3 regions of the Paenibacillus sp. MY03 genome follow, and region 1 is predicted to be linked to each of the others. Evidence: riboswitches for the same ligand, from Rfam matches in the RefSeq annotation. Region 1 holds a riboswitch; each other region holds the start of a gene.
What was found. Region 1 has a riboswitch for ZMP and ZTP ahead of rpiB (ribose 5-phosphate isomerase B). Riboswitches for the same ligand answer to the same signal wherever they lie in the genome.
Positions count from the first base shown of each region.

Region 2: linked by a shared signal. The riboswitch ahead of B1748_RS35435 (bifunctional 5,10-methylenetetrahydrofolate dehydrogenase/5,10-methenyltetrahydrofolate cyclohydrolase) and the one ahead of rpiB (ribose 5-phosphate isomerase B) in region 1 are both predicted to bind ZMP and ZTP.
Region 3: linked by a shared signal. The riboswitch ahead of B1748_RS01500 (GNAT family N-acetyltransferase) and the one ahead of rpiB (ribose 5-phosphate isomerase B) in region 1 are both predicted to bind ZMP and ZTP.

Region 1 is NZ_MXQD01000030.1:6,573-14,365, reverse strand. Features, by position in the region: gene B1748_RS21065 (glycoside hydrolase family 43 protein) at 1-714, shown strand, start outside; gene B1748_RS21060 (L-threonylcarbamoyladenylate synthase) at 1,398-2,585, shown strand; gene B1748_RS21055 (manganese efflux pump MntP) at 2,650-3,210, shown strand; gene B1748_RS21050 (low molecular weight protein arginine phosphatase) at 3,263-3,853, shown strand; ZMP/ZTP riboswitch at 3,926-4,006, shown strand; gene rpiB (ribose 5-phosphate isomerase B) at 4,254-4,712, shown strand; gene B1748_RS21040 (TIGR01440 family protein) at 4,931-5,539, shown strand; gene B1748_RS21035 (serine hydroxymethyltransferase) at 5,579-6,826, shown strand.
Region 2 is NZ_MXQD01000087.1:14,625-22,417, forward strand. Features, by position in the region: gene B1748_RS35415 (ABC transporter permease) at 20-922, opposite strand; gene B1748_RS35420 (extracellular solute-binding protein) at 1,008-2,681, opposite strand; gene B1748_RS35425 (hypothetical protein) at 2,769-4,817, opposite strand; gene B1748_RS35430 (arsenic resistance protein) at 5,086-6,054, shown strand; gene B1748_RS35435 (bifunctional 5,10-methylenetetrahydrofolate dehydrogenase/5,10-methenyltetrahydrofolate cyclohydrolase) at 6,051-6,908, opposite strand; ZMP/ZTP riboswitch at 6,965-7,044, opposite strand; gene B1748_RS35440 (NAD(P)H-dependent flavin oxidoreductase) at 7,135-7,793, opposite strand, start outside.
Region 3 is NZ_MXQD01000001.1:461,627-469,419, forward strand. Features, by position in the region: gene B1748_RS01490 (ABC transporter ATP-binding protein) at 1-868, shown strand, start outside; gene B1748_RS01495 (ABC transporter ATP-binding protein) at 852-2,696, shown strand; gene B1748_RS01500 (GNAT family N-acetyltransferase) at 3,078-4,187, opposite strand; ZMP/ZTP riboswitch at 4,237-4,318, opposite strand; gene B1748_RS01505 (PadR family transcriptional regulator) at 4,551-5,219, shown strand; gene B1748_RS01510 (ABC transporter ATP-binding protein) at 5,216-7,060, shown strand; gene B1748_RS01515 (AEC family transporter) at 7,467-7,793, shown strand, end outside.

The sequences.
Region 1 (7,793 bases):
GCGAAGCGGGCGTTGTGGGCTCCATCCCCTATTGAGAAGAACGGGCGGTACTATTATTATTTTGCTGCCAACGATATTCAGAGCAACGAGGAGCTCGGAGGAATCGGCGTCGCTGTAGCGGACCGGCCCGAGGGGCCGTATCGCGATGCGCTGGATCGACCGCTGATCGACCGGTTCGTGAACGGCGCGCAGCCGATCGATCCCCACGTTTTTCTGGACGACGACGGGTCCGCCTTTCTGTATTACGGCGGCTGGGGACGATGCAATGTCGTGAGGCTGGGCGAGGACATGATCAGCATCGTCAATTTCCCGGACGGGGAGACGTTCAAGGAAGTGACGCCGGAGAAGTTTGTGGAAGGGCCGTGCATGATCAAGCGGGACGGGCGCTACTATTTCATGTGGGCGGAGGGAGGCTGGGGCGGGCCGGATTATTCGGTTGCGTACGCCATCTCGGATTCTCCCGTGGGACCTTTCGAGCGCGTAGGCAAAATCCTGCAGCAAGACGCCGCCGTCGCCACCAGCGCGGGGCATCATGGCGTGCTGCAAATTCCCGGTACGGACGAGTGGTGCATCGTTTACCATCGCCGGCCGTTATCGGAGACCGATCCGAATCACCGCGTCGTCTGCATCGACCGGATGACGTTCGCGGCGGACGGGACGATCGAGCCGGTTCGGATCACATTCGATGGCGTTGCTGCTCGTAACATGGGATAAGGTAATAGACAGGCGGTTCGTTGATAAAAGCGCAAGTCCGTGGGATCCGTTTCCCTGGAGCTTGCGCTTTTTCGCCGTACAGGAATCTTGCCAAAAATTAATGTCCGGTTGAGGCTCCGAAGGTACAGCTTCGAAAGTGGCTCCACGGCACCCTGTAACCCGATTTTTTTCGGGTTACAGCATCCGAAGTAGCTCCACGGCACCCTGTAACCCGAATTTTTCGGGCTACAGCTCCGAAAGTAGCTCCACGGCACCCTGTAACCCGAATTTTTCGGGCTACAGCTCCGAAAGTGGCTCCGCAGCAACCTGTAACCCGATTTTCTCGGGTTACAGCTCCAAAAGTAGCTCCGCAGCACCCTGTAACCCGACTTTTTCGGGCTACAGTTCTAAAAGTAGCCCCGCGACGCCCTGTAACCCGATTTTTTCGGGCTACAGCTCCAAAAGTAGTTCCGCAACCGGGCTGGGAGGAGACTAAATGCTGCTCCGATAAGGCGAATAAGGTCGTGTGTCCGTCACAGTAAACATACATATCCTTATTGAAGAATTACGTCTTACCCGTCCTTTAGGAGGAAGGAACGGAATTTTGAACTCGCACTTATACTGCGTGTCAGTCTAATCCTTTTCTTGTGCTATAATAACGGTGCAACGGTTATTTTAAATATAGCAAGGATTGAATCATACAGATGATCGAGACTATAGTTTGGCAATCCGGCCCTTCGAGCAATATGACTGGCGGCAACGCACCCGGCAACGTGACTTGTGGCGATACGCCCCGAGGTAAGGCGCAGGCAACGGACCTGGCAAGGAAGGAGCTCACCACAGTCAAGGGGGAACTCTCCACGGCAACGGATGAGCTCTCCATGGCGGCGGACAAGCTGCGTTCTGGCGGGCTGGTGGCCTTTCCCACCGAGACGGTATACGGCCTCGGCGCGGATGCGCGAAGCGACGAAGCTGTCGCAGGCATCTTCGAGGCCAAGGGGCGTCCCTCCGACAACCCGCTGATCGTGCATATCGCGCGCCGGGAGCAGCTCGACGAGCTGACGGTGTCCGTCTCTCCGCTGGAGGAGGCGCTTATGACGGCCTTTTGGCCGGGGCCGCTTACGCTCGTGCTGCCAGTCCAAAAAGGCGCGCTCTCGCCGCTGGTGACTGCGGGGCTATCCACCGTCGCCGTCCGGATGCCGGATCATCCCGTCGCGCTGGAGTTGCTGCGGCAGGCCGACTGCCCCGTCGCGGCGCCGAGCGCCAATCGGTCGGGCCGTCCCAGCCCGACGACGGCCGCGCATGTGCTGGAGGATCTCGGAGGCCGCATACACGGCATCGTGGACGGCGGAGCGACCGGCGTTGGGTTGGAGTCTACGGTCGTGCAGCTGGAAGACAACGGCCTTGTCCGCATCCTGCGACCGGGAGGCATAACGTCGGAGCAGCTTCAGGCTGCGCTGCCGGAGGCCGTCGTCGTAACCGACGACGAACTGCATGGGGAGTCTGCCCCGCGTTCACCAGGCATGAAGTACACGCATTATGCGCCGCGCGGCGAGCTGACGCTGGTGCGCGGCGACGACCGCGACATCGTGGCGGCCGCCATCCAGCATGCCGTGGAGGACTGCAGTTCCGCCGGTGTCGCGACCGGCGTGCTTGCATTCGACGAACGGGCGGCGCAGTACCAGGCCGATCTCGTCATCGGCATGGGCAGCGAGGCGTTGCCCCAGGAGGCGGCCAAGCGCCTGTACGCCGCGCTGCGCGAGTTCGATGCCGCGGGCATTCAGCGGATCTGGGCGGAAACGCCGGGCCCGGACGGGATCGGCGCTGCGCTTCTCAATCGGATGGTCAAGGCGGCAGGCGGCCGCATCCTACTCGCAAATCCCAGGAATTAGTATGAACGACCTCTTGTCCGCATATGTTGGTTAGAGAATGCGCGGTGGACAAGGGGAGATTGGATTGGGAGATGCGAATCTATTTGCCGGGCAAGTGCTGACGCTGTTGTGCATAGCGGCGGCGCTAGGCTTTGACGCTTTTTCGCTTGGCCTGGGAATCGGGCTTAAGGGAATCAGGGTGCGGGATATTCTGAAGCTGGGCTTCGTGATCGGACTGTTCCACGTTTTGATGCCGATCGGAGGCTTAATGACGGGACACCTTGTCAGCGATATGTTGGGGCAAGTTGCATCGACTGCCGCTGGCGTGCTGCTCATTCTGCTCGGCTGCCATATGATGTACAGCTCGTTCAAGGGCGAAGAGGTGCGGTCTTTCGATCACCGCACGGCCTGGGGGCTGCTGGTGCTTGCGTTCAGCGTCAGCATCGACGCCTTCTCGGTGGGTATTACGCTGGGCATGTTCTCGGCGGATCTGTGGCTGACCATTACTCTGTTCGGATTGATTGGCGGGCTAATGTCTATGCTGGGCTTGTTGCTGGGCAGGAAAGTCGGCGGCAATCTGGGCGAATACGGCGAGGCATTAGGAGGCGCGATCTTGCTCGTATTCGGCGCATTATTTGTCTTTTAACGCAGAAGGGCCCTGAGCCCATACCAATCGAATGAGAAAGGGGAACACAGGGATGAAACGAATATTGTTCGTCTGTACCGGCAACACATGCCGCTCTCCGATGGCCGAGGCGCTGCTGAGAGAGCAAGCGGCCAGGAGAGGCATAACAGTAGCCGTCCGATCCGCCGGCGTGTCCACCGTCGACGGTCTTCCGATCTCCTCTCATGCACTCGAGGCGCTCCGCAGACGGGATATCGCGCATAACGGTTCCTCCCGTGCTTTGACGGCTGAGGCCGTTGCTTGGGCGGATCTCATTTTGACGATGACCACGGGTCATAAGCGAAGCTTGCTTCATGTCCATCCGGATGCGGTGGACAAGACGTATACGCTCAAGGAGTTCGCGGGGGCGGATGCCGCCGTGCTGAAAAATATCGAGGAGCTCGAAAGCCTGTATTCCGACATGCAGATGAAGGGCGCGATTGGACAGCAGTTAACGAGCGAGGAGCGCAGGCGGATGCTGGAGCTGGAGCGAAGCATTCCCAGCTTCGATATCGCCGATCCCTTTGGAGGCGCGTTATCCACCTACGAGAGCTGCTCCGGAGAGATCGAGGATGCGGTCCGCAAGCTGCTCGACAAGCTGTCGGGTCGGAGTCTGATCAAGTGAAAACGGGCGTTCTTCCTCCGAATTCCGGATTGCTTTATATCACGCCATGAGATATGATGAATATACAAACACGGTTTCCGATGTAACTGGCGACGGAAGTGGGTAACCACGGTGGAGCATCGGAATATACGGCCGGTCGCCTGGGCAAAGAGCGTCATGCTGCAAAGCATGTCTGCTCTTTTTTTCGTTTTTTCAAGATGCGAGGATGCATAAGCTGTCGCTTAGCCGCTTTGCCTTGCCTGTACGGTTGTCGTCCGCGGTCGGCTGTTGTCGAATTCTTAACATAAAGCAGGACAACTCCGATAGAGCTTTTCCCGCCGTAGAGGTATACTAACAGCATGAGGGGATTTGCCTAGTGCAAGGAACCGGGCAAGGAAATTCTGGAGAAGAGGTGTTGGCATTGAAGATTGCGATTGGAGCCGACCATGCGGGCTACCGCTTGAAGGATGTAATCGTTCCGTTATTGGAGTCGCTTGGACACGAGATTGAGGATGTCGGCTGCGACTGCAGCCAGTCCGTGGATTATCCGGATTATGCTATGCCAGTCTGCGAATCGGTTGTCTCGGGCAAAGCCGAGCGCGGCATTTTAATCTGCGGCACGGGCATTGGCATGTCGATTGCCGCGAACAAGGTTCCGGGTATTCGCTGCGCGCTTGTGCATGATTTGTTCTCCGCGCAAGCGACGCGCGAGCATAACGACACAAACGTGCTTGCCATGGGCGAACGTATTATCGGACCGGGCGTAGCCGAAGAGATCGTCAAGGTGTGGCTGTCGACTCCGTTCTCCAACGGCGAGCGTCATGTAGGCCGCGTCAACAAAGTGATGGAGATCGAGAAAAAGTTCAACTCGCGCCCTTAATAGTGAGTTCAAAAAGTTCGGTTATCAGTACCGAGAAGATTGAAGGCAACTAGAAACTGAGGAGTGGAGCGTAGCAGAGCTACGTGAGCACCGGAAGGTTCGGTTGCGTTTAATATTCGATGTCGAGTAAGCTTCTCGGTATACTTCGTAATGGGAATCGGACTTTTTGAACAACCACTTAATAGCGCGGGCGATTCCTTAGTAGGAGGCGTTGAACGATGACGACGGAGAAGCGAATCCCCGATCCATCTCTCTGGTCCGCCGATGTCGAGCGCATCGTCCGGGAGCTGGCCGAAGCCGGCCGCCTGCGCGCCCACGAACTGCTCGTAATTGGCGCCAGTACCAGCGAAGTAATCGGCGAGCGAATCGGCACGGCAGGCGCGCTTGAGGCCGCTGCCGCCATATATGCGGGCGTGGAGGCAGCGCGCAAAGATATTGCGTTCATTCCCGCCTATCAATGCTGCGAGCATCTAAACCGGGCGCTTGTTCTGGAAGAAGAAGCGGCTCGGCGATACGGTCTTGAGCTTGTGCATGCCGTACCTATTCCCAAAGCTGGAGGGTCGATGGCGGCTTATGCTTACGGCAAGCTTTCGAATCCCTGTCTCGTGGAGTCGATTCAGGCTCATGCGGGTATAGACATCGGGGATACGTTCATTGGGATGCATTTAAAGAGGGTGGCCGTACCCGTACGTCCTTCTATCCGTTCCATCGGAGAAGGACATGTGACGATGGCCATAACCAGACCGAAGCTTATAGGCGGCGCTCGCGCCGTATATGAGCCGCAGAACGTCTTAACAGCCGAACAATCGGCGGATCATTGCGAGTAATGAACCACACTATATTCTATTTCAGGAGGAATCATCATTATGGAACATCTACGTAAACAAGATCCAGAGGTATTGAAGGCACTTGGCCTTGAGCTGCAACGCCAACGAGACAACATCGAGCTGATCGCGTCCGAAAACATCGTAAGCGAAGCTGTCCTTGAAGCTATGGGCTCCGTATTGACGAACAAGTATGCAGAAGGCTACCCGGGCAAACGTTACTATGGCGGCTGCGAGCATGTCGATATCGTCGAGGATCTGGCCCGCGATCGCGCCAAGGAGCTGTTCGGCGCAGAGCACGTAAACGTACAGCCGCATTCCGGCGCACAAGCGAACATGGCTGTGTACCTGGCTGCTCTTAAACCTGGCGACACCGTACTCGGTATGAACCTGGCTCATGGCGGTCACTTGACGCACGGCAGCCCGGTTAACGCATCCGGCTTGCTGTATAACTTCGTGGCTTACGGCGTACAAGAGGATTCCTTCACCATCGATTACGAAGAAGTTCGCAAGCTGGCGTTCAAACACCGCCCTCGCATGCTCGTGGCGGGCGCGAGCGCTTACCCGCGCATCATCGACTTCGAAAAACTGGGCCAAATCGCGAACGAAGTCGGCGCGCTCTTCATGGTCGACATGGCGCATATCGCTGGTCTGGTTGCAGCCGGTCTTCACCCAAGCCCGGTGCCGCATGCCCATTTCGTTACGACAACAACGCATAAGACGCTTCGCGGACCTCGCGGCGGCATGATCATGTGTCGCAAGTCCTGGGCGGCAGCCATCGACAAGGCCGTATTCCCAGGCTCCCAAGGCGGCCCTCTGATGCATATCATCGCAGCGAAAGCAGTTGCGCTGGGAGAGGCTTTGCAGCCATCCTTCAAGGAATACGCCCAGAACGTCGTGAACAATGCGAAGGTGCTCTCCGAGGAGCTTCTGTCCAAGGGCATCAACATCGTATCTGGCGGCACGGACAACCACCTGATGCTGATCGATACGCGCAGCCTAAACATTACGGGCAAAGCTGCCGAGCATGTACTCGACGAAGTAGGCATCACCGTGAACAAAAACGCGATTCCATTCGACCCGACGAGCCCGTTCGTCACGAGCGGCATCCGTGTGGGTACGCCTGCGGCTACGGCTCGCGGCATGAACGAAGATGCGATGAAGGTCATCGCGGAAGTTATCGCGCTGGTGCTCAAAAATCCGGAAGACAGCGCGACATTGGATAAGGCTCGCGGTATGGTGCGCGATTTGACGGCCCAATTCCCGCTCTACCCAAGCATCAACTACTAGGTCGTGTCTGAAAACCCGCTCAGGGGCATCTTTCACCGCCTTTCCGCCCCCTGCTTCGTCACTTTTGCTTGACGTACCCCTGGTACGCCTTCACAAAAGTTCCTTGCATGAAACGAAAATTCGGCAAAATCTGCTCCCCTCGGAGTATTCAGACACGCCCTAATTAAAAACTTTGCATGAAAAAAGCACCGTTGTGGCAAAATGCTACAACGGTGCTTTTTTGTCGTTTTAGGAAATGATGCAACCATTTCGAATCGACGGCCTCCGGTATCGCCGTTATATGGTAGATAAAAAGCAAAAAGATGCTCCGATGGTTCAAATAGGTTGTGTGTGTCTATTAGATTCTAGAGACATCGTCTAATCGAAAATAGAACGCTCCTGTCCGATGAGGAGACAGCCGTTTACTCTAGAAGCTCTTAGAGGGCTAAATATAAAGTAAAACTGTTCCAAATGGTCGAATAGCTGAACTGAGTTTAGTTAAACTGATTTCATTAATTCTATATGTAAAAATATAACTAAAATGTAATCTTGGTTTCGGTAAAAGCTAGGGTGTATGTTGTTCTAAAACGCCTTGGAATGAAGAAAAATACGAAAACAAGAATCGTAATGAAGTTAAAAACCGAAACCAATAAATAATCATCCTCCGCAAAAGTGGAAATGGATGCAACATTGTACAAGCGTATAGACGCGTTAAAATATCAATACATAGGCGCATTGTCGCCTAGATGCTCTAATGCATATACGTATTAGTGCAAATTCGCATCAACGCGTTAAAGGGATGGCAACATGGCGATTTGTCAGGCGGCTCATAATGTTTCCGATCTAGGGACATAGTAAAAAAGCGGCTGGAAAGTTTTTCGAAGAAGTTGTCGGTTGACAATTATTAATTTTTGGTTGTATATTGTTTAACGTCGAATAAATAATAATTCATGTGAGAAATGATGACATTTTCAATGAAATTAAGTTT
Region 2 (7,793 bases), on a different contig from region 1:
AAGTCCTCCTCCTCAACGTTTAGAAAATACGATAACCAGCGAATCGATAGGCTAGCGTGTAGGAGATGGCAATTAAGATCAGGGCTACAAACGACTTCAGCAGGCCTACTGCAGTCGCTAGGCCGTATTGCACCTGCTCGAAGCTCAGGCGATACACGAATGTATCAATAATATCGCCACTTTCGTAAACAATCGGGCTATACAAGTTGAATATTTGCTCGAAGCCTGCGTTCAGAATGTTGCCGATGCTGAGTGTAGCGAGAAGCACGATAATCGGCAGCATGCCCGGCAGTGTAATATGCCAGGTCTGCTTCCAGCGCGTTGCCCCGTCGATCTGCGCCGCCTCATACAAGGCCGGGTTGATGCTCGTCAGTGCAGCCAGGTAAACAATGGTGCTGAACCCGAACTCCTTCCACACATCGGAGATGACCAACGTGTATGGAAACCATTCATTGCTGCCCAGGAAGAAGATCGGCTGTATCCCGAACCAGCCCAGCAGTTGGTTGACCAACCCTGAGGAGGGGGACAGCAGGTCGATGAGAATGCCTCCCAGCAATACCCAGGACAGAAAATGCGGCAAATAGATCATCGTCTGCACCGTGCGCTTGAAGCCTTCCTTGCGTACCTCGTTGAGCAGAATAGAAATTGTAATCGGCACAATCAGCCCGGCTATGACTTTCATGATGGCAATAAACAGGGTGTTGTACATAATGCGCTGAATATCCGGATATTGAAACATATAGCTGAAATTATCCCAGCCCACCCAAGGGGAATGAAAAATGCCTTTGGTTGGGATAAATTTCTGGAAGGCTATCGTAATGCCAGCCATTGGTATATAGCTAAAAATGAAGGCCGCGATCACACCTGGCAAAACCAGCACATGCAGCGACCACTCCTTGCGAAACCGTTTAAGCATTCCCATCGTCCGAACTCCTTTAGCCAGAAGAAGGGCGGCTCATACTTGATGCTGCGCACCCTGAACCATCCGTCTTCTCCGGCCTACATTGCTAGTTGCCCACGCTCGTGTACCACGCATTCACTTCTTCTGTCATTGCCGTACCGCCGAGCCGCTGCCATTCTTCCACAAATTTGTCGAACTCATCAATGGATACCTGATTCATGACAATCTTCGTAAAGACCTCATTCATCTTCGCATCAAGCACTGGCAGCTTCTCGGTCATGACTGGACCTGGCGTACCATAGAAGGCGTTGAAGTGGTATCTGTCGGTTTGCAAATAATCATACATAATTGCGAAGGCGCCATTCGGCCCTGAAATCGGATACTCTGCCCACTCCGACACCTCGCCGTCCAAATACTTCATAATTTTGCCGAAGCGATTCGGCGCTTCCAGGCCGGTCAAGGCAGAGCCGTCTTTGGCTTCCACCGCTTTCGGCACGGACTCCCCTAGCATGACATTCTCGATTTGCGAGAATGCGCGCACCGGACTCAGCTTCCAGTAGCTGGCCGCTTCTTCATTCTGAAGGAAATACACTTCGTCCCCTTCCACCGGCACTGTATACGCCTGCACCCATTTGTTCAGCAACTCAATTGCGGCCTCGGGATGCTTCGCGTTCTTGGACACGACATAGTACCCGGATACGCCTAGCTCAATCTGCGACAGGGTAGGATCTCCATCAATCGAGGTAATCGGATACGGCCACCAATCTTGCACCAGTTTGCCTTCCTTCACTGCATTATCGAACAACGGGTATGCGCTAAGCCAGAACGGTCCGTAGACAACGCCTACTTTGTTCGCAGCCAGCAATTCATTGGCTTTCACCAAATCCTTAACCGCGAATTCGGTATCCAGATGCCCGGCAACATACATATCCTGCAGTTGCTTGAGCGCTTGCTTCATCTGCGGCTGAATGCTGCCGAATACAAGCTCGCCCGCTTCATTCTCCACCCATTGGTTCGGATACGCATGGTAACTATTAAAGAAGCCTTTAATATCAAAGGTGGCATCATTCAAAAAGTCCTTCGTCAATGGAAGCGCATACGATTTGCCTGTGCCCCCCGGATCTTGGGTCGCGAATGCTTCGGCAATCGCCAGCACATCCTGCATCGTCTGCGGTTCAGGAAGGTTCAACTGCTTCAGCCAATCCCGGCGAATCCATACTTGCGTCGAAGCGCCGTAAGGGCCATTCGTCGCCGGAATCGCCATCAGCTTGCCGCCGATTTTAGCCGAATCCAGCTGAGTACCGCCATCGCCCATAATATAGGCTTTGGTCTCCGGTGTCGCGTGCTGCTCGTACACCTCGGTCAGATCCATAATCATATCGGCTTCGACGAGCTGCTGCAGTTGGGCCATCGTCACTTGCATAAGATCGGCGATATCATTTGAAGAAATGCTCATTTGCAGCTTTTGCTGGTATTGGGTGGCGTCCGCTACCCAAATATTTTTGATGCGAATGCCTAGATCGCGTTCGATAGCATCATAGACCGAATTCTTATCCATGCTCTCCCCGGGCAAAAACTTGATATCTGCCGCGCTCTCCCGGAACATGGTCAATTCAATCGGTGTCGTCCGTTCGCCGCCATCTCCCGATGCTTCTGTGTTGTTGCCGTTATTCGTGCCATTGCCTGCAGGTTCATTCTCCTTGTTGCCGCTGTTGCTGCATGCAGCCAAAAACACCAGCACTACAATCATCAGCCATGGCAATATACGCTTGCTGCCCATCGATTAGCCCCCAATTCGTTGATATATTGTGCACTATCCCATTATATAACCGGATATCCGGCAGCCTCTATACACTTGATTTTACTTTCATGGACAGTTCATTACCTGATTTTGCCCTGGAGCTGATGTTGGATTACAACACCGTATAACAACAGTTGACATAAAAGGTATTTTATTCTTTATTATCAACTTTCCATCTTGCTGCTCGGTATCAAGCGCTTGGCCTTCCGGGCAAGCACAATGATGCATTTTCCAGTTGCCGGCTGCCGGCAAGCCCGACAATTCGAGCTCATACACATCATCCAGCGAATGATTGGCAATGGCGACAATCTGTTCATCCTGCGTGCGATAGCCATATACGGCTACATGCGGTGCCTGGCTAACTGCCATCAGCGGCGAGATTGCGGAGCGCCAGGCCAAAAACTGCTGAATGATTGCCCTGCGTTGCGGATTCAACAGGCCATAGGGGTTCTCCTGCCGATAAGGAAGGATCAGCACGCCCTCGTTCGCAATCACCATCCCCGGGAACAAGGCCTCTCCGTCCGGCCTGCACACCGTCGTCAGCACCGTGGCCGCATCAGCCTCATACTCGACTTCCAAGCAAGGCGCCATGCTCAAGTAAGGGCGCAGAATACCGTGGTCCATGCCGGCGCAATGCCCGTTGTTGCCAATCTGCTCATAGGACTGCAGCTCATGCCAGCGCACACGCTTGGCGCCGCACAGCCGGCCAAGACCCCGCTCCACCAGCACCTCTACTGCCAATCCATCCAGCAGCACGCAGTTGTTCGCAAACAGGCTGGCAATCTGCTCGTTCGAGATATTGCGCAAGACTTGGCCTGCAATCGCGACCGGTTCAGTATTGCCCGGCAGCTGGGTAACAAAACGATTCGCGATGCCATAAGCCGAAAGCAGGCTGCTCCAGAACGTTTCCTGCGGATACAGACCGGCCATCGACGCGTCGCCGCCCGTATGCAGCGTATACGCGGATAACTCGTTCACAAGCACCTGTACGCCCTGCATATTGTGTTGTTGCAGCGGCATCCCCGCCACTGCCTGCAAATAAGGCTTCAGCGGCTTCAGCCACCGCTCGGCCTGCTCAGTCTTATATATGCCATTGCCCGCCATATCCACAATATTGAGCGTGATGCCGCTGCTGCCGAGCAGCAGCGCCGTCTCGAGCTGGTACTGCTGGAAGCGATCCGACTTGGCAAATCGCGTATAAGGCACATTTTCCAGCTCCGGGTACAGTTCAGTCCCTTCCGGCAACAGTGCTGCCGTCAGCATCGATACGGCATGGAAGTGCCAGGCGTAATGCATGCCGCTGGTTTCCATATATGCGGGCAGATGCGGGCGTACAATTACTGCCGGCTCGCCTCCCGGTCCGCTAAGCGCTGCCATCAGCCCGTGCCAATCGCGCGCCTCCGCCGCATGGACAGCCGGGTCGCTCGACATCAGGCCCACCTTCGCCTGCGGCGCCACGTCATGAATTACCTGTTCCAAGAGCGCGGCAAGCTCCACTATCGTGCTGCGGCAGCAATCCAACCATACCTGGCGGTACGGGTGGGGATCGCCAGGCGCCAGCACCCCTGCCAGGAACGACTCGCGCTCCAAGCTGTCCACCCCCGCCCTCTGGGCATAGAGCTGCATATGCGCCTCGCAGAAGCAGCCGCCCCACTCCAGCGGCGCGTGATTATGGAAGCGAAAATCATCCTCCAGCCATAAGGTGCGCGGCCGCAATGCGGCATACTGCCTGTATCGGGCAACGATATAAGCCCGCCATTCTGGACAGAGCGGGCAGACCGCTACCTGTGATTCCGTACCCCTCACATCCACCATCCGCCGAAATGGCTGATCAGGCAGCAATTGGTTGCCTGCCGAGTCATGGATCATCGTGTTCAAGGGATTGATCGATACCGCCACCCCTAGCGCCTCGACCGCGGGCTTCGCCCGCGCGATAGCATCCAGCCACGCTGCCGCCTCCGCTTCCGTCACATGACGCAGGTTCATCGGATCAATGAAAAACATCACCTCATCGATCTGCGCCTCCCGGCAAAATGCCAGCAAATCCTGCAGCCTCTGTTCCTCCAGATGCCCTGGCTTCAACACAAACCGCAATTTATAAGCAAAACTTCCCATATCGCTCCCCCTTCTGCAGGCATGCCTGTTGCCGTTGCATCGCCTTGCAGACAGTATAAGGAACTTAAGTGGCGCAGCTCTATAACCTTCTCTTTACTTTTATCGACAATTGTTTACCTGGCCGTGCGGACCAGCAGACTAGAAAATGCTGCCCAGCTGCGATACTCCCGCGGCGAGCTTGATCTGTTTATGATCACCGTTATTTACACCGCAACCCGTTCAAAGCTATACTTACAAAACGATGCATGGAGGGGAAGGAACAGAGACAATGAGTGCAAGGGAACAACTGGAGAAAAATCAAGTATGGCTTTATGCGATTATACTCTTGATTGCAGCAGGAACAGGTTTGATATGGCCGCATGCAAGCGGTCATTTGGATCGTTCCATTTCGATCGTGCTTGCCATCTTAATGTTTGGTATGTTTACGCAAATACCGTTCCTTCGTCTAAAAGAATCCTTAACGAATCGACAGTTTATTTACGCTCTTTTCATCATGAATTACATAGCTGTGCCCCTCATTGTTTGGGGGTTAACTCGGTTTCTTCCGGCCGACCCGGCCCTTTTATTAGGCGTATTTCTAGTTTTGCTTACACCCTGCATAGATTACGTCATCGTTTTTACACATCTTGGCCGCGGGGACGAGAAACTTATTCTGGTTGCAACGCCTTTGCTTTTTGTTTCTCAAATGATATTGCTGCCCTTTTACCTCTGGATATTCATGGGGAATCAAACAGCTGACGTTGTGAGGGCGCAGCCCTTTCTGGAGGCTTTTTTGGGTCTCATCGCGGTCCCTCTGCTCCTTGCTCTTCTAACGCAGCTATGGGCGAAAAGGCAGCCGCGCGGCATCGTATTTCTTGACGCCGCAGCATGGCTGCCGGTTCCTTTTATGGCGCTGACGTTATTCGTCGTCGTAGCTTCGCAAATCAGCAAACTATACGAATCCATCAATTATATCAGTCAAGCCATTCCCGTCTACGTTGCTTATATGATCATTGTCCCGCTAGTCGCCCGCTTCGTTGCGCGCGTCTTCCGGCTGGATGTCGGAGCAGGGAGAGCGCTGATCTTTAGTAGCGGGACACGCAACTCCCTGGTCGTCCTGCCTTTTGCGCTTGCATTGCCCGAACCATTAAACGGGTTGGTGTCGGCCGTAATCGTCACTCAAACCATTGTAGAGCTTGTAGGGGAACTTATTTACATCCGCGCTGTTCCCGGGATTCTGCTGAGAGACAGGCACTAGAGCATCGACTTCGCTAACAAACGTTCAGCCGCTTCGACCGTATGTTTGAGCAATGCAGCAATAGTGACGGGTCCAACGCCAGCCGGAACGGGCGTTATCGCGGAGGCGTTCTCCAGACAAGCTTCATAATCGACATCTCCGATATTCCCTTTGTTGTAGCCCGCATCGACGACTACGGCTCCTGGTTTGATCCAATCGCCTTGGACGAAATTCGGCTTGCCAACGGCGGCTACGACAATGTCGCCTAATCGAACTAGTTCCGGGAGCTTGGCCGTTTTCGAGTGGCAAACGGTTACCGTCGCATTTCTGTTCAGAAGCATAACGGATACCGGTTTCCCAAGGATCGGACTTCTTCCAATTACTACGGCATGTTTTCCTTCAATCGGAATATTGTAGTAATCCAAAATGGCGATGATCGCGGCTGGCGTACACGAAGGAAAATCGGCGAAACCAAAGGCGTTCTGAGCGAATCCTATCGTGGTTACGCCATCTACATCCTTTTCTATTCGGATTGCCTCGAATGCAGCCCTTTCGTCAATATGATGAGGAACGGGATGCTGCAACAAGATGCCATGAACACGGGGATCATCGTTAAGCTTGTTTATTTCCGCAATCAGCTCTTCTGTCGTGGTAGTCGAAGGAAGTTCAACACGGATGGAGTGTATACCAAGTCTGGCGCATGCATTTCCTTTCATTCGGACATAAGTCGCTGACGACGGATCGTCGCCAACCAGAATGGTTGCCAGACACGGGACAATTTCTTTCTCGGAGAGACGTTTGATTTGTTCGACTAATCCCTCCTTCATAGCGGCCGCAACGCGATTACCGTCCAAGATCAACTTTTCTTCTTTCATGCCATCAGCCCTTTCTGCTTCTGTTCAAACATAAAAAGGCAAGGGGATAATCCCCTTACCTCTGCCCAGGCGTTCGGCCGTATAAAATATGTGCTCCCTCGTGGTACCCCACGTTACGCCAGTCACACACACCCTTAATCTAGCTCCATTATAGTCCGAACTTTCAAATAACTTCAAGCATTTTGTTTACTTTATTGCCGGTCGCCAGGACCGGCTGCTGATTCATCTATTGTCTCCCCATGTTTCGCATAAGGAGGCGCGCATGCTCCATCGTCTGTTCCACGATTTCTGCTGCCCCGCGTTCTTTGGCTAATCGGAGTCCTTGCCCGGCCCAGAGAGACATAAGCTCTGGATTATTGGCTTTGGAAGCCGCCTGGCGAATTTCTCTCGTCATTGCATGCTGAATCGGATAGTCGGGGATTTCCCCTTGATAGGTACGCATATCCGTTATGTAATCCGTCAAAATGCCGCGCGCCGCTTTACCCGAATAGGCGGATGTGACCTCGGTGGCATCTTCGCTGGATGTAAGAATCCTACCTTTGTAGACGGTATGTGCGCCGCTCTCATGGCTTGCCAAAAAAGCGGTTCCCATCTGCACGGCGGAAGCTCCCAAAACGAGGCTTGCTGCAAGCCCGCGACCATCCATAATGCCTCCCGATGCGATAATCGGAACCGAAACATGATCCGCGATCTGAGGCACCAAAGCCATAGTACCTATCAGAGCGTCGGTCTTACTCGGCAGAAACGTCCCCCGATGTCCTCCCGCTTCGCTTCCTTGCGCCACAATCGCGTCTACTCCGGCGGATTCCAGTTTAATCGCTTCTTCGACCGTCGTTGCCGTGCCGATGACATTAATCCCATGCAGCTTCATGGCTTCCATGATGT
Region 3 (7,793 bases), on a different contig from region 1:
GTTCGCTTACGGAGAGTCTGAGACGGCTGTCGAAGGCGAGAGGAAGATGAAGGCGGACAGCGTGCCGGGCGCCGGTGACAAGAAGGGCCGGAGTGCCTCCGTGGCGGAGAGCAAGCGGGAGCCCGGACCGGGCGGCAATGACTCGAGCGGCGGGGAGGCTCAGCGGGAGGTACTGCGCGATATTAACCTGAGCCTAGCTCCCGGCACGACGCTCGGCATCATCGGCAGAACCGGCAGCGGCAAGACGACGCTCATGAAGCTGCTGCTCCGCACCTATGATCCGCCTCCGGGCACGATATGGATCGGCGGGGAGGACGTTCGCCGTCTCAGTCTCAAGAGCTTGCGGGAGGGCATTGCCTACGTGCCTCAGGACGGCTTCCTGTTCAGTTCTACCATTCGGGAGAATATCGCGTTCTACAAGCGCGACTCGGAATTGCCCGAAGTGGAGCGGGCGGCGAAGCTGGCGCGGGTCTACGACAATATTATCGAGTTCCCTGACAAGTTCGAAACCCGGCTCGGCGAGCGCGGCGTCACGTTGTCCGGCGGACAGCGCCAGCGTACCAGCCTGGCCCGGGGGATCATTAAGGATGCGCCGATTCTCGTATTGGACGATAGCGTCAGCGCGGTGGACGCCGTGACCGAGACCGAGATCATGGAGACGATCCGCGAGATTCGCCGGGGCAAGACGACGATCGTCATCGCCCACCGGATCAGCGCTCTGAAGCATGCGGACGCCATTGTCGTCATGGACGGAGGCGCAATCGTGGAGCGCGGCACCCATGAGGAATTGCTGGCCAAGAACGGATTGTACCGGACGCTGCACGACATTCAGGAAGAGGGGACGATGCGGAATGGCACAGGCCATTAACAATTGGCAGATGGACCAGAAGGCCGATCTGTCCGCGCCTCAGGTCAAGCCGAAGTACATCTCGACGTTCAAGGCGTTATCCGGTTATATCCAAGAACATCGGCTGACGTTCGCGGGATTTATCGTCTGTACGCTTATCGCCATTACGGCGGAGCTGCTTCAGCCATACTTGGTCAAGATCGCGATCGACGATAATTTGATGTCGGGAAGGAACGATTACAAGGGGCTGCTGCTCGTTTGCGGCATTTATATGGCTTTATCCTTATTAAGTTTAATATTTTCCTACTTGCAAAATAACTTGCTCCAGAAGGCCGGCCAAAGCATCGTCGCCAGCATACGTAAGCGGTTGTTCGCGCATATCGGCAAGCTGTCGATGTCCTACTTCGACCGCGTCCCGAGCGGCAGCCTCATTACCCACGTATCCAGCGATACGGAGGCGATCAACCAATTTTTTAACCAGGTCGTGCTGAGCTTGTTCCGCGACGGATTGACGTTGTTGTTCATTTTGGTGCTCATGTTCCAGCTCGACCCGCAGCTGACGCTGTATTGCCTCATTCTCGTTCCGATTATAGCGGGCATCGCGATCGCCTTCCGTTCCTTCATGCGCGAAACGTATCAGATGGCCCGAACTCGGCTTTCCCGCCTTGTGGCTTTCGTGGCGGAGAACTTGTCCGGGATGAACCTGATCCAGGTCTTTCATCAGCAGGAGGAGCAGAAGCGGCAGTTCCGGGAGCGGAACGATTCCTATTTCCGCGCGAACGTAAGGGAAATCCGGACCAATGTCGTATTCAACCGCACGTTCGAGATCTTGAACAACATCGCGATCGCCTTCGTCGTCTGGCTCGGAGGCCGGGCCGTGCTCGGTCAGGAGCTGGAGTTCGGCGTGTTGTATGCTTTCATCACGTACATTCGCATGTTCTTCCAGCCGATCAATACGATTACGCAGCAATGGAATACGCTGCAGTCCGCCACGGTGGCGATCAATCGGGTCTGGAGCATCTTCGCCATTAAGCCGGAAGTGGACGACAAGGCGGAGACCGTTCCCTTTAAGAGGGAAGAGATAAAAGGGAAAATCGATTTTAACGGGGTCACATTCGCCTATGGCGACGGAGCGCCCGTTATCAAGGGCCTCGATCTTCATGTAAATGCGGGCGAGCTGGTCGGCATTGTCGGCACGACCGGCGCGGGCAAAAGCTCGCTGATCAGTTTGTTATGCCGATTCTATGACGTGAGCGCGGGGAGCGTCCTCATTGACGGCCACGACGTGAGGGAGATACCGCAGCGGGATCTTCATCGGATCGTCGGGCTTGTGCAGCAGGAGCCCTACCTGTATTCGGGCACCGTGCTCGACAATGTGCGTTTGTTCGATCCCGGCATATCCCGCGAAGAGGTCATCGAGGCTTGCGAATTTATCGGTGCGGGCGAGATTATCGGGCGGATGAAGGATGGCTACGATACGCGCCTGTCCGAACGCGGCAGCGGGTTGTCCGCCGGGGAGAGGCAGTTGATCTCCTTCGCGCGGATCATCGTGTTCAAGCCGAAAATTTTGATTCTCGACGAAGCGACCGCCAATCTCGATTCCCATACCGAGCAGCTGATTCAGAATGCGCTGAATCTGGTTGCCGTCGGCCGCACGACGCTGGTCATCGCCCACAGACTGTCGACAATTATGGGAGCGGACCGCATTCTGGTCATGAGCAAGGGCGAGATCGTAGAGCAGGGAACGCATCAAGAGCTTCTGGACGCGGCCGGCTATTACGAGGAGCTGTACCGTCATTCCCAGGGGGAGCATGACGCTGCCGCGAAGGAGAGCGTTCAATCCAGGTAGAAGGGGAAGAAACGGAAATTGGGGGCTGTCCCAAAGGATAAAAATAATAGCGAGACAGTAATGCACATAGACACGGAAATGGTCGCGGGATACCAATCCTTGACCGATTCACTGCAACAAAAACATCCCATAGGCGTTAATAACGACTATGGAGCTCGTAACAGCAACAATAACGACGTTTCGGCTTTTCGCTCGCTCACAATTTGCTTAAGAAGGCGGCAATAGACCAAAAGCCAAAAATGGCGGTGAAGGGATAATGAACTGCACCGCCATTTCTTCATTTTTGACGTTTCATCCATCAAGTGAGCTATTTCAACAAGCAGCCCCTTCGATTTTGCAGGCTGCTCAGATCGTGGGTCCATGACGAAGGATGCATGTGGCTTAGTGGCGGGTTGCTTTTCCTAGAATCTCCCTCTCGTACAAATTGGCGCTCCAGAGGCTCTCGTCGAAGCGCCCCTGCAAGACAAATCCGAGACTGAGGTAGAAGGCATTAAGGCTAGGGTTGTCAGCCATGCAGTCGAGGCGCAGCCAGCTTTTTCCCCTGTCCCCAATATAACTTTCCGCGTATCGAATGAGCTCACGGCCGATTCCTTCTCCTTTTCGTTTGCGTGAGACGCATAACCGATGAACGTACCCCGCGTCATCATGAAATTGCTCTCCCCATATTTCCTCGCGCCCCCAATGGACAGAGAAGCAACCCACCGGCTCATTCCCAAATGCCGCGACGAACACTTCATGATCCCGGACAAATGCTTCGACAATCTCGCGTTCGAAGCTTTCAACCCGCCATTGCCAGAAGCCATGCGCCGAATGAATCCATTGCGCTGCATCAATAAGCAAGGAGCGGATACAGTCGACGTCTTCAGCCGTTGCCCTTCGGATAGCGAGTTCTTCGGAAGGCTCACGTCTCCAGTTATGCTCCAGCCTTGACGCAGTATCGATCGCCAACTCTTCCCCGTGAAGCTTCGCGACAAGATGCAAAGCCGCATCTATGCCGGCCGTAACGCCTGCAGATGTAATGATGCGGCCATTGTCCACGTATCGGACGTTCTCCACCAGCGTTGCGCTCGCCGGTGCGTACTCCTTTAGCAAATCCATGGCTCGCTGATTGGTGGTCGCGCGCAATTCATCGAGAAGTCCGGCCTTGGCGAGCAGCAGAGCCCCCGTGCAGACAGAAAGCGTAAATGCAGCCCGTCGTGAAGTTTCGTTGATCCAGTCGGTCAACTTTTCATTGTGCATCTCTTTGCGTGCCCCCCAGCCTCCCGGAACGATCAGAATGTCCGGCACCGGACATTCTGAGGAATCGAAGTCTGGTTGAATTGTCAAACCGCTGATTGTCCGAATCGGCGCGTTCGATTCCAGGGCGACCGTATAAACCTGAAAGTGCTGCCCCCAGTTGCTCGCCACTGCGAACGCTTCGAACGGACCTGTCACGTCCAAAGCATCCACTTGTTCATACAGCAGCACTGCTACTTTTTTCGCCTTTCTCATCCGACACTCTCCTCGAAAAATAGAAAAGCATTTGGTTAAAATCAACCAAATGCTTTGCCCAGGCGAACGGCTAGTTTGACGAATGCGCTCCCCCGTAGTGATCTACGTTCTCGCCAGTTACGCATCCCATTTATTTAATGATTATTATAAATCTAGTGATTGGTTGAATCAACATCAATTTTCGGAATATTCGAACTTGAATATGGCCGTCGGTCGAGAAAAGCATAAGAAGATAGGTTACCGACCGCGCGAATGCAATACATTCGGTCTAATCATTTTGTTTATCCATACAATTGCCATAATGCGATATATCGTATAGAATTTAAAATAATAACGATATATCGCATTGGAGGTGTTCGCGATATGAGCGAGCAATGGCTACCGGAGGAACAATTGTTTCTCCATCGGGGCAACGAACGCGACACGAGCGGTTCCGGCAGGCGCTACTTCACCAGAGGCGGCGTGAAATATGCGCTGTTGGAGCTGCTTTCGCACGAGAATATGCACGGCTATCAAATGATGAAGGCGCTTGAAGAACAGTCCGGCGGCACGTATAAGCCCAGCGCGGGTTCCATCTATCCGACGCTGCAGATGCTGCGGGATCAAGGCTTGGTAGAGCCGTACAAGCAGGATGGCAAACGGGTTTTTCAAATAACGGAAGAAGGCAGAAGCTACTTGCAAGAGGAGCTGGGCCGTGCCGAAACGTCCGAAGCCGGCGCATCGGGAGAATGGGAGACGAGGGAGCGAGTGCGAGAGGGGCAGGACGAGGAGGGCGAATCGCAAGAGCCGGGCGGCGTGCGACGCAATCGCAGGCTGACGCCTGCCGGCAAGGAGCTGATTCATTTGCTCAAGGCGGCGGAGCGGGCGGCGCTCGCTGACGCAGCTCTTGCAACGCGGCTTCGAGAGACTCTCGCGGCATTGAGGAGCGAACTGCGGGGGATTACGGGGGAGAAGGATTCCGGGATCGTGGGAGCCGTTGTTGAATCTGTTAGCAATGTGGCGGGAAGAGATCCCGGGGAGGGAGCGGAATGAGCGGCAATGCAAATCCGACAGGCGCCTACCGTCCCGGCAGAGGAATGGGCATGGGCAGGTTCGGCACCGGCGAGAAGGCGAAGCCCGCCAGCATCTATGGCATGTTCGCCCGAATCTATTCGCATGCGCGTCAGGAGTGGCGCGCGATTGCTTTGGCCGTCGTATGCGTCATCGGCGTGTCGCTGCTGGAATTTATCGTTCCGCAGCTTACTAGGTATACGATCGATCAGGTTATCCCAGGCAAGCAGTACGACAAGCTGATCTACATCGGAGCAGGCGTGTGGGGCTCCGCTCTGGCGCTTGGTTTGCTGCGGTACCTAAGCACGTCTCTGATGGCGACCATAGGGCAGACGGTGCTTTACAAATTCCGCAACGATCTTTATCGCCATATGCAGAACCTGGACATCGCTTTTTTCGACCGTAATCGAACCGGGGATCTGATGTCGAGGGTCACGAACGACGTTGGCATCCTGCAGCAGCTTATCTCCTCGAGCATGATGCAGCTATTTACCGATTTTTTCACTTTTACGGCGATTGCCGTTTATATGCTGTGGATCGATTGGCGGCTGACGCTGCTGCTGCTCGCGACGTTCCCGCTTATGATTATGACGACGCGCCTGTTCGGCAGGCGAATGCGTTCATCATTCCGCAAGGTGCAGGAGTCGGTGGCGGACGTTAGCGATCATCTTCAGAATTCGTTGACCGGCATTCGGCTGATCAAGTCTTTTACGAAGGAGGAATACGAGTCCGAACGGTTCTCCGAAAGGACGCGCATCAATATGGACGCCAACATCCAGGTTGTCCGATTGAGGGCCGCTTACGAGCCGATCATCGACTTTCTTAACTTCGTCGGTCTGGCTATCGTTCTCGTGTTCGGAGCTTGGCTGGCGATGCGGGGCGATATGTCCGTCGGCACGATCGTGGCGTTTATCGCGTATTTGCGTCTGCTGCAGAATCCGATTCGCCACTTCAGCCGCATTATTAATTCGGTTCAACAATCCGCAGCCGCCTACGAGCGCATCATGGAAGTGATGAACACGAAGGCGGATATCGTGGAGAAGGCGGATGCGGTTGTGCTTCCGCCGGTACGCGGGCATATCGTATTCCGCGATGTGGATTTTGTTTATTCGGGAGATGCGAAGGTGCTGAGCGGCTTCAATCTGGAGCTGGAAGCGGGACGCATTACGGCGTTGGTCGGTTCGTCGGGCTCCGGCAAAACGACGATCGCGCATCTGATTCCGCGTTTCTACGATCCGAAGTCGGGCGACATCACTATAGACGGCCACTCCTTAAAGGATGTAAAGCTGGATTCGATAAGAGAACAGATTGGCATCGTGTCTCAGGACATCGTCTTGTTCAACGGCACAATCGGCGAAAATATCCGGTACGGCAATGCGAACGCCTCGGATGAGGAGGTTATCGCGGCTGCGAGAGCCGCGAATGCGGATACATTTATCAGCGCGTTCCCGGACGGCTACGATACGGGAATAGGAGAGCGCGGTGTCAAGCTGTCGGGGGGACAGAAGCAGCGTATCTCCATCGCGAGAGCCATTCTGAAAAATCCGCGCATTATTATCCTCGACGAAGCGACGGCATCGCTCGATTCGGAATCGGAGCAGCATATTCAGGATGCGCTCGCCGTTCTGCTGAAGGGCCGCACTTGCCTCGTCATCGCCCATCGACTGTCGACCATCCAGCAGGCCGACCGTATTTACGTGCTGGAGCAAGGCCGCATTCTCGAAAGCGGATCGCATGAAGAGTTGCTTCGCAGGCAAGGACGATATAGCCAACTGTACGAGTTGCAATTCCCGCAAGCGGAAGCAGGTTCGGTGCTGGATTAGTGACTAGGGTAAGTCTGGAGTCGAGCGGTACCGCGGATCAGAAGGAGGGGGCTGTTCGGGGGAGGAAGGTAGACGTAGAGCTAGCTTTATGAGGACGAGCATCGAATATTGAACGCAGCAAATCTGTCAGACTAGGTTTGGCAAGGAAAGGGAATGCAGAGCATGAGCGGCCAGGATGTTTTTATCGCAAGCGAATTTGGCCAAAGGTATAGTCAGGAGTCGTTTATGCTGGTAGACTTTATTGGGGATCTTCCGTCGTAGAGGGAGGAAGGCTCTCGGGGAAGGGTTGTTTCGAATTGCCTCGAAGTTGGAGGGGAACCAAGGCCGATAGCGGCAATTGCACGGCTCGCCCATTTATCACGCTGACATGTTTAGCGCATCACCGACTTGGAAAGAAGAGATCATCATGACGGTTTTCATGCACATTTTAATGAATAACGTACTTCCTATGGGCGTGCTGATTGGACTCGGCATCGTGTTAATGCGGGCGTTCAAGCTCGATATCAAGACGCTGTCGAAGCTGAACTTTTATCTGTTTTCACCCGCGCTCATGTTTAACTTGCTGTACAATCAGAAACTTGAGTTATCGCTAATCGGCAAAGTGTTCCTGTTTCTGTTATTATTCATGTTCGCGCAATATGCCATCGTCGAGATTGTCATTCGCTTAAGGGGCTACAAGGCGAGTATGAGAAGCGCCATGAAGAACAGCGTGCTCTTTTACAACAGCGCGAAC